2 regions of the Streptomyces broussonetiae genome follow, and region 2 is predicted to be linked to the other one. Evidence: riboswitches for the same ligand, from Rfam matches in the RefSeq annotation. Region 2 holds a riboswitch; the other holds the start of a gene.
What was found. Region 2 has a riboswitch for ZMP and ZTP ahead of GQF42_RS26780 (glycine hydroxymethyltransferase). Riboswitches for the same ligand answer to the same signal wherever they lie in the genome.
Positions count from the first base shown of each region.

Region 1: linked by a shared signal. The riboswitch ahead of GQF42_RS39540 (bifunctional 5,10-methylenetetrahydrofolate dehydrogenase/5,10-methenyltetrahydrofolate cyclohydrolase) and the one ahead of GQF42_RS26780 (glycine hydroxymethyltransferase) in region 2 are both predicted to bind ZMP and ZTP.

Region 1 covers NZ_CP047020.1:8,676,922-8,681,326, forward strand. Annotated here, with positions in the region: gene GQF42_RS39535 (glycosyltransferase) at 1-580, opposite strand, end outside; gene GQF42_RS39540 (bifunctional 5,10-methylenetetrahydrofolate dehydrogenase/5,10-methenyltetrahydrofolate cyclohydrolase) at 860-1,705, opposite strand; ZMP/ZTP riboswitch at 1,730-1,810, opposite strand; gene GQF42_RS39545 (nuclear transport factor 2 family protein) at 2,061-2,426, opposite strand; gene GQF42_RS39550 (hypothetical protein) at 2,600-2,905, shown strand; gene GQF42_RS39555 (acyltransferase domain-containing protein) at 2,950-3,735, opposite strand; gene GQF42_RS39560 (S-(hydroxymethyl)mycothiol dehydrogenase) at 4,025-4,405, shown strand, end outside.
Region 2 covers NZ_CP047020.1:5,769,495-5,773,899, forward strand. Annotated here, with positions in the region: gene GQF42_RS26770 (glutathionylspermidine synthase family protein) at 1-359, shown strand, start outside; gene rocD (ornithine--oxo-acid transaminase) at 356-1,561, opposite strand; ZMP/ZTP riboswitch at 1,699-1,786, shown strand; gene GQF42_RS26780 (glycine hydroxymethyltransferase) at 1,828-3,279, shown strand; gene trpS (tryptophan--tRNA ligase) at 3,444-4,405, shown strand, end outside.

The sequences.
Region 1 (4,405 bases), 2.9 Mb from region 2:
GCTCCCTGGTGCGCAGTCCCGCCCCGGCCCGCTGCCGGGGCAGACCGAGCCGTCTGCGCACCCCGGGCAGGGCGCCGGCGAAGATGTGTTCCGTGGCGAGGCACACCCCGTGCCCGGCCGCCCGGTTGGCCACTGGTCCCCAGGAGCCGCCACCGAGTACCGCAGGTGCGAACTCCCTTGTCCCGGCGATGGGTTGGAGATAGACGCCGATGCTCGGCAGCCGCAGTCCCTCGGCGATCGTATGGCCGAGCGGGGCCAGCGAGGCGGACAGCAGCAGCGCCTCGCTGCCGTCGGCCGCCGTGAGCAGGTCCTCGGTCATCCGCCCGACCAGTCGGCGCGCCATGTCCGCCAGGCGCAGCAGTTTCCCGGCGTCGCTGGCACTGCGCTGCAGGCCGCGTCCGCGCGGGGACTCCAGCTCCGCCAGTGGATCGACGGGCAGGGAGTGGAACCGTACGCCCGACCCCGCCACCAGCGGCTCGAAGCGGGCATGGGTGACCAGGGTGACCTCGTGCCCGGCCAGCGCGAGGCGGTGCCCCAGCCCGGTGTAGGGGGCGACATCGCCCCGGGATCCGGCCGTCATGATCGCAATGCGCACAGTGACCCAGTATGGCGGCGCGGCGCCGACCGCGGGGCCCAACGGGCCGGACCGCGCGGCCGGTTCCCCCTCCTTCGGGTCGCAGACCTCGCGCCCGGGCGGGCTCTGCGGTCGGCGCGCGACACGTTCGGCACAAGCTGGTCGTCCACGGCGACAGGTGCCTCGACGCCTACGAGCCCGGCACCACCGACGGCACCACGGTCGTGATCGGGAACTGCAACGGCCGGGACGACCGGAAATGGTCCCGGACCTGGCCGCCCGGTGTCACGCGGTCGCCCTCCCGGCGGCCGCGACCGTCTGCTCCAGCAGGGTGGCGATGGTCATCGGGCCGACACCACCCGGCACCGGGGTGATCAGCGAGGCCCGCTCCACGGCCGAGTCGAAGTCGACGTCGCCGACGTTGCCCGGGTTGTAGCCCGCGTCGATCACGACCGCGCCGGGCTTGATGTCCTGCCCGCGGATCAGCCGGGGCCGGCCGACGGCCGCGACGACGATGTCGGCCTCGCGGACCGCCGCCGACAACTCCCGGGTGCGCGAATGGCAGTAGGTCACGGTCGCGTCCCGGGCCAGGAGCAGCATGCCCACCGGCTTGCCGAGAATCGCACTGCGGCCCACGACCACCGCCCGCTTGCCGGCGGGGTCGACGCCGTACTCGTCCAGCAGCCGCATGATCCCGCCCGGTGTGCAGGAGACGAAGCCCGGCAGGCCGAAGCTCATCGTGGCGAACGAGGCGAAGGTGACTCCGTCGACGTCCTTCTCGGGCGCGATCGCCTCGAACGCCGCCCGCTCGTCGACATGGTCGCCGACCGGGTGCTGGAGCAGGATGCCGTGCACGGCCGGATCGGCGGACAACTCCCGCAGGATGCCGACGAGTTCGGCGGTCGTCGTGGTGGCCGGCAGCGCCACGTGCCGGGAGGCGATACCGGCCTTGCGGCAGCGGTTCTGCTTCATGCGGACATAGGTCACGGACGCCGGGTCCTCACCGACCAGGACGGTCGCGAGGCACGGGGTGACACCGGTCCGGGCGGTCAGCTCGGCCGCCCTCCTCGTGGTGTCCTCGACGACACGGCGGGCGAGGGCGGTGCCGTCCATGAGACGGGCCTGGGTCATGCTGCACACTCCTGAGCGGATCGACTCTCTCGCCCAGGCGCGCGGCAACCGGCACGGGCCGCTCCCCGGTGGTACTCCACCTCAGCGCCAGTCACGGCCCGTGTACAGCCTAACCGAGCATGCGCAAGCTCCCGGTCCCGGTGCCGGCCGCGGACGCCTCAACGGCGCCGGCACGGAACGGCTCGACGGTGCCGGGAGCGTCGGCCGCTCGGCACGGGGCGTGGCCGCGCGGCCTTGAGCAGCGACCGCAGACGTATCCCTCCCAGGGCCGCATGGGCCGAGAAGGTCCAGGTCAGCCTGGAGGTGACCCGGACCCTCGCACCCTTCCTGCCGACGCCCGCCATATCGGGTACGCCTACTCGTCCCAGGCCTGGATGATCAGCTGGTCGGCGATCTTGCCGTCCCGCAACGTGACCATCGACTCGGCGAAGACCTTGGTGCCGTCGCCGTACTGGCACACCTCGCTGAAGGCGAGGTGGTCGCCCTGCAGGACGCACTGCTCGAGCTTGTGCGTCATGTCGCGGCTGTAGACGTCGTTCAGCAACTCGGCGATCTGGATCCGGCCGTGCAGCACCGTGGGATGGCTGGGCTGGTTGTTGTGGTCGACGATGCGGATCTGTGCCCCGTCGGCGTAGAGCGCGAGCAGGGAGTTGCCGGTGTTGCCCTCCACGGCCCGGCGCAGTGTCTCGATGTCGAAGGCGGAACCTGTCGCGATGCCCATGGTGACCTCCTCCAGGCGCCCGCGGCCCGGCGCGGAGCGGACCGCGCGGACTCCGTTCTTCGAGGCTCCTCCGGCCCGGCGGCCACGGCAAGCGCAGCCGGTGGTCTCCGCCTCACGGGTGAGCGGGGGCCGCCGACCGTGTCCGGCCGGGGCCCGGGCGCGTTGCTGAAGGCATGATCTCAACACGACGTATCGTCGCCGCCCTCGGCCTCGCCGCCGGGATCACGGGTCTCGCCGCCCCGCTGGCGAACGCGGCCGCCGAGAGCGCACCGCACACCGGGCTGATCAACCCCATGACCACGCTGGACTCGCTCACCGTCAGCGACATCCCGGCCGCGCACAAGAAGCAGGTCCCGCGGGTGTCCGAGCAGATGCGCGCGCTGAACCGGGTCAACCAGCTGAACAAGCTGAACGAACTGCACCAGGTCACCGACCTCGCGGCCCCCGTGACGGGCCTGGTCCCGGCCGTCGAGGGCTGATCCGACCCCGGTTGCGAGGGCCGTCCCCGTCGGTGGGGCGGCCCTCACCGCTGCCCGGGTCCGGGGCCTGCCGCCGGCTCCCGCCCCGCCCGCAGTACCTCCCAGTCCCGGGAGAACGCGAACGCCGCGCCCGTGCTCCCCGGCAGGCAGCCGGGCAGGAGGCGGACGAGCAGATCGCCCGGCCCCAGCTCGATCCAGGTGCGGACCCCGGTGCGGTGCAGTGCGCCGGCCATGTCCGTGAACGGCAGTGGGGCGCGTGGTACCCAGAACTCCGCCTCGGCGGTCTCGGCGCCCACCGGGCGGGCGGTGACATCGCACACGAGCGGGAGGCGCGGGGCCCGTGGGTGCAGCGTGGCAAGCGTACGGCCGTACGCGCCGAGGAGCCCGTCCATCCCGGGGCGCTCCGGTGCCGGTTCGGGCAGGGCGTCGAGGAGCCGGGCCAGAGTGCCGACCGCGTGGCAGGCCTCGGCCAGGGAGAAGACACCGGCGGCATACGCGGCGGCCATCCGCCCGGCCGCCTGACCGTAGACCACGTCCGGCCGGACGCCCCAGCTGCCCAGCAGCCGGTACTGCGCCGCCTGGAGCGCGAAGAGCGCCGGACCGGCGAACGACGCCCGCTCCAGCAGCGCCGCCGTGTGCGTGCCGTCGGCCGCGAACATCACGCCGCCCAGCGGGAGTTCGAGATACGGGTCGAGGCGTGCGCAGACGTCGTCCAGTGCCTCGGCGAACACCGGGCACTCCGCCCGGAGTTCACGCCCGGTTCCGGGCCGTGGCGAGGCATCGGCCGAGAACAGGAATGCGGTACGTCCGGTGCGGCCGTCAAGGAACATGCCCCCATTGAGGCACGGCGCGGCCGGGCGCACACACCAGGCAGACTCCCACACCCTGCAAAAAAATTGTCATCATGGAATGGCCATTTTCGGTCACATTCCAATGCGATGCGAAGCGACAGCAAAGGATTCCGATCCCCTTCCCCGGCTGCAGCCCCTCTGCCGGTGGCTGCCGGACCCGTGCGGCCGGAGGCCGGAAAGATCCACGACCACCGCCGTGGTCCGCCCCGCTACCGATCGGTCACGCGTAGGGTCGGCAACGAAGGCAATCGAAAGAAGGGGCCGGACCATGGCGCAGGAAGTACGCGGCGTGATCGCACCGGGGAAGGACGCACCCGTACGGGTCGAGACGATCGTGGTCCCGGACCCGGGGCCCGGCGAGGCCGTCGTACGCGTCCAGGCCTGCGGTGTCTGCCACACCGATCTGCACTACAAACAGGGCGGCATCACGGACGACTTCCCCTTCCTGCTCGGCCACGAGGCCGCCGGCGTCGTGGAGTCGGTCGGCGAGGGTGTCACGGAGGTGGCACCCGGTGACTTCGTCGTCCTCAACTGGCGTGCGGTGTGCGGCCAGTGCCGGGCCTGTCTGCGGGGCCGCCCCTGGTACTGCTTCGACACCCACAACGCCAAGCAGAAGATGACCCTGACCGATGGCACCGAGCTGTCCCCG
Region 2 (4,405 bases):
TGCTGAGCAACAAGGCCCTGCTGGCAGTCCTCTGGGAGCTGTACCCGGGCCACCCCAACCTCCTGCCGGCCCACCTCGACGGCCCGCGGGAGCTGGCGGCGAGCGAGGGCTACGTCGCCAAGCCCCTGCTCGGCCGCGAGGGCGCGGGCGTCACCGTGCACCCACCGGGCGCGCCCGCCGTCCTGCGCGACGAACCCTGTTGCTACCAGCAGTTCGCCCCGCTGCCCGCCTTCGACGGCAACCACGTCGTCCTCGGCGCCTGGGTCGTGCGCGACGAAGCGGCGGGCCTCGGCATCCGCGAGTCGTCGGGCCTGATCACGGACGAGTACGCCCGCTTCGTGCCGCACGTGATCCTCTAGGCACCCAGTTCGTCCGCCAGCTGCTGCAGACCCCGGTCCAGGTCCGCCTCGCCGATCACCAGGGGCGGGGAGAGCCGGATGGTCGCGCCGTGGCTCTCCTTCACCAGCACCCCGCGTCCCATCAGCCGCTCCGCGACCTGCCGCCCCGTGCCGATCTTCGGGGCGATGTCGACGCCCGCCCACAGCCCGCGCCCGCGCACCGCCGTCACCGTGCCCGTGGCCGGCAGGGCCGCCAGCGTCCGGTGCATCCGCGCGCCCAGCTCGGCCGCCCGCGCCTGGAACTCGCCGGTACGCAGCATCGCGATCACCTCGAGTGCCACCGCGCAGGCCAGCGGATTCCCGCCGAACGTCGACCCGTGCTCGCCCGGCCGGAACACCCCGAGCACCGCCGCGCTCGACACCACCGCCGACACCGGCACGATCCCGCCGCCCAGCGCCTTGCCCAGCACGTACATGTCCGGTACCACGCCCTCGTGCTCGCACGCGAAGGTGCGTCCGGTGCGGCCGAGTCCCGACTGGATCTCGTCGGCGACGAAGAGCACGTTCCGCTCGCGCGTCAGCTTCCGCACCCCCGGCAGATAGCCCTCCGGCGGCACGATCACCCCGGACTCGCCCTGGATCGGCTCCAGCAGCACCGCGACGGTGTTCTCCGTCAGCGCCGCCCGCATCGCGGTCAGATCGCCGTACGGCACGATCTGGAAGCCCGGCGTGTACGGCCCGAAGTCCGCCCGTGCCTCCGGGTCGGTCGAGAAGCTGATCACGGTCGTCGTACGCCCGTGGAAGTTGCCGGAGGCGACCACGATCTTCGCCATCTCCGCGGGCACGCCCTTGACCCGGTACCCCCACTTCCGGGCCGTCTTCACCGCGCTCTCGACGGCCTCCACGCCGGTGTTCACGGGCAGCACCATCTCCATCCCGCACAGCTCCGCCAGCTCGGCGCAGAACGCGGCGAAGCGGTCGTGCAGAAAGGCGCGGGAGGTGAGCGTCACCCGCTCCAGCTGCGCCCGCGCCGCATCGAGCAGCCGCCGGTTGCGGTGCCCGAAGTTCAGCGCCGAATACCCGGCCAGCAGATCCAGGTACCGGCGGCCCTCGACATCGGTCAGCCAGGCCCCGTCGGCCGTGGCCACGACGACCGGCAGCGGATCGTAGGTGGGCGCACAGTGCGCGTCGGCGGTGGCGATGAGGTCGGCTGAAGCGGTCACGGCGTCTCCCGGGGACGAAAGGGACACGGGTACGAAAGGGGCGAAAGTGCCCTCCCAGGATGAACATGCCCCTCTTCCTGCCCTCGCTCGCATGGTGGACGCGGGATCTGCCCTCTCCGGCGTGCCCGGTAGGCTGATCAGCGGGCCGTGACTGGCGCGCTGGGATGGGACGGACCATCGGGGAGCGGCCTCAGCGGGAAAGTGCCGTGCGCCTGGGCCGAACGTGAACAACGTGAACGCTGTACGCACGCCGTCCGGAGGTCCTCATGCCAGAGCAGCAGCCCCTGTCCACCGAGTCCACCGCCTTCCGCGCAGCCCTCGACGTCATCCGCGCCGTCGAGCCGCGCGTCGCCGACGCCATCGGCCAGGAGGTCCACGACCAGCGCGAGATGCTCAAGCTGATCGCTTCCGAGAACTACGCCTCCCCGGCCACGCTGCTCGCGATGGGCAACTGGTTCAGCGACAAGTACGCCGAGGGCACGATCGGCCGCCGCTTCTACGCCGGCTGCCGCAACGTCGACACCGTGGAGTCCCTGGCCGCCGAGCACGCGAAGGAACTCTTCGGCGCCCGCCACGCCTACGTCCAGCCGCACTCCGGCATCGACGCCAACCTCGTCGCCTTCTGGGCCGTCCTCGCCGACCGGGTCGAGGTCCCCTTCCTGGAGAAGACCGGCGCCCGCCAGGTCAACGACCTGACCGAGGCCGACTGGGCCGAGCTGCGCCAGGCCTTCGGCAACCAGCGGATGCTCGGCATGTCCCTGGACGCGGGCGGCCACCTCACCCACGGCTTCCGCCCGAACATCTCCGGCAAGATGTTCGACCAGCGCTCCTACGGCACCGACCCGGCCACCGGCCTGATCGACTACGAGGCGCTGCGCGCCCAGGCCCGTGAGTTCAAGCCGCTCATCATCGTCGCGGGCTACTCGGCGTACCCCCGTCTGGTGAACTTCCGGATCATGCGCGAGATCGCCGACGAGGTCGGTGCGACCCTGATGGTCGACATGGCCCACTTCGCGGGCCTGGTCGCGGGCAAGGTCCTGACCGGCGACTTCGACCCGGTCCCGCACGCCCAGATCGTCACCACGACCACCCACAAGTCCCTGCGCGGCCCGCGCGGCGGCATGGTCCTGTGCGACGACACCCTCAAGGACCAGGTCGACCGCGGCTGCCCGATGGTCCTCGGCGGCCCGCTCCCGCACGTCATGGCCGCCAAGGCCGTCGCCCTCGCCGAGGCCCGCCGGCCCTCCTTCCAGGACTACGCCCGGCGGATCGTCGACAACTCCCGCGCGCTCGCCGAGGGCCTGATGCGCCGCGGCGCCACCCTGGTCACCGGTGGCACGGACAACCACCTCAACCTGATCGACGTGGCGACGTCGTACGGCCTCACCGGCCGCCAGGCCGAGGCCGCCCTCCTCGCCTCCGGCATCGTCACCAACCGCAACGCCATCCCGGCCGACCCGAACGGTGCCTGGTACACCTCGGGCATCCGCATCGGCACCCCCGCGCTGACCACGCGTGGCCTGGGTACGGCGGAGATGGACGAGGTGGCGGGCCTGATCGACCGTGTCCTGACGACGACCGAGCCGGGCACGACGAAGTCGGGCGCCCCGTCGAAGGCGGCCCACGTCCTGGACGAGAAGATCGCGGACGAGATCTCCCGCCGGGCGACCGACCTCGTGGCGGGCTTCCCCCTCTACCCGGAAATCGACCTGGGCTGACAGCCGCCCTGTGGGGCAGCACGCCAGGGGCGCGGGGCCGCATCAATATGCGGCTCCGCCGCGGGGCGCGACCGGCCCACCACGGTCCGCAGTCCCCCACGTACCCGAGCCACTCCCCACCTCACGGGCCGATCCCACCCCCGGCCTCTGAGAGAATGGGCAACATGGCCACCGCTGACCGACCTCGCGTGCTCTCCGGCATCCAGCCCACCGCCGGCTCGTTCCACCTCGGCAACTACCTCGGCGCCGTCCGCCAGTGGGTGGCACTCCAGGAGTCCCACGACGCCTTCTACATGGTCGTCGACCTGCACGCGATCACGGTCCCGCAGGATCCGGCCGACCTGCGCGCCAACACCCGCCTCGCCGCCGCCCAGCTGCTCGCCGCCGGCCTGGACCCGGACCGCTGCACCCTCTTCGTGCAGAGCCATGTCGCCGAGCACGCCCAGCTCGCCTGGATCATGAACTGCCTCACCGGTTTCGGCGAGGCCAGCCGCATGACCCAGTTCAAGGACAAGTCCGCCAAGCAGGGCGCGGACCGGGCGTCCGTCGGCCTGTTCACGTACCCGATCCTCCAGGTCGCCGACATCCTCCTCTACCAGGCCCACGAGGTACCGGTCGGCGAGGACCAGCGCCAGCACATCGAGCTGACCCGTGACCTGGCGGAACGCTTCAACGGCCGCTTCGGGCAGACGTTCACGATCCCGTCGCCGTACATCCTCAAGGAGACGGCGAAGATCTACGACCTCCAGGAACCGTCGATCAAGATGAGCAAGTCGGCGTCCACGCCCAAGGGCCTCATCAACCTCCTCGACGACCCGAAGGCCACCGCCAAGAAGGTCAAGAGCGCCGTCACCGACACCGACACCGTGATCCGCTACGACGTGGAGAACAAGCCGGGCGTGTCGAACCTCCTCACCATCTACTCCACGCTCACCGGCACGTCGATCGCCGAGCTGGAGCGGGAGTACGAGGGCAAGATGTACGGCGCCCTCAAGACCGACCTGGCCGAGGTCATGGTCGACTTCGTGACGCCGTTCAAGGAGCGCACGCAGCAGTACCTGGACGACTCCGAGACGCTCGACTCGATCCTGGCCAAGGGCGCCGAGAAGGCGCGCGCCGTCGCCGC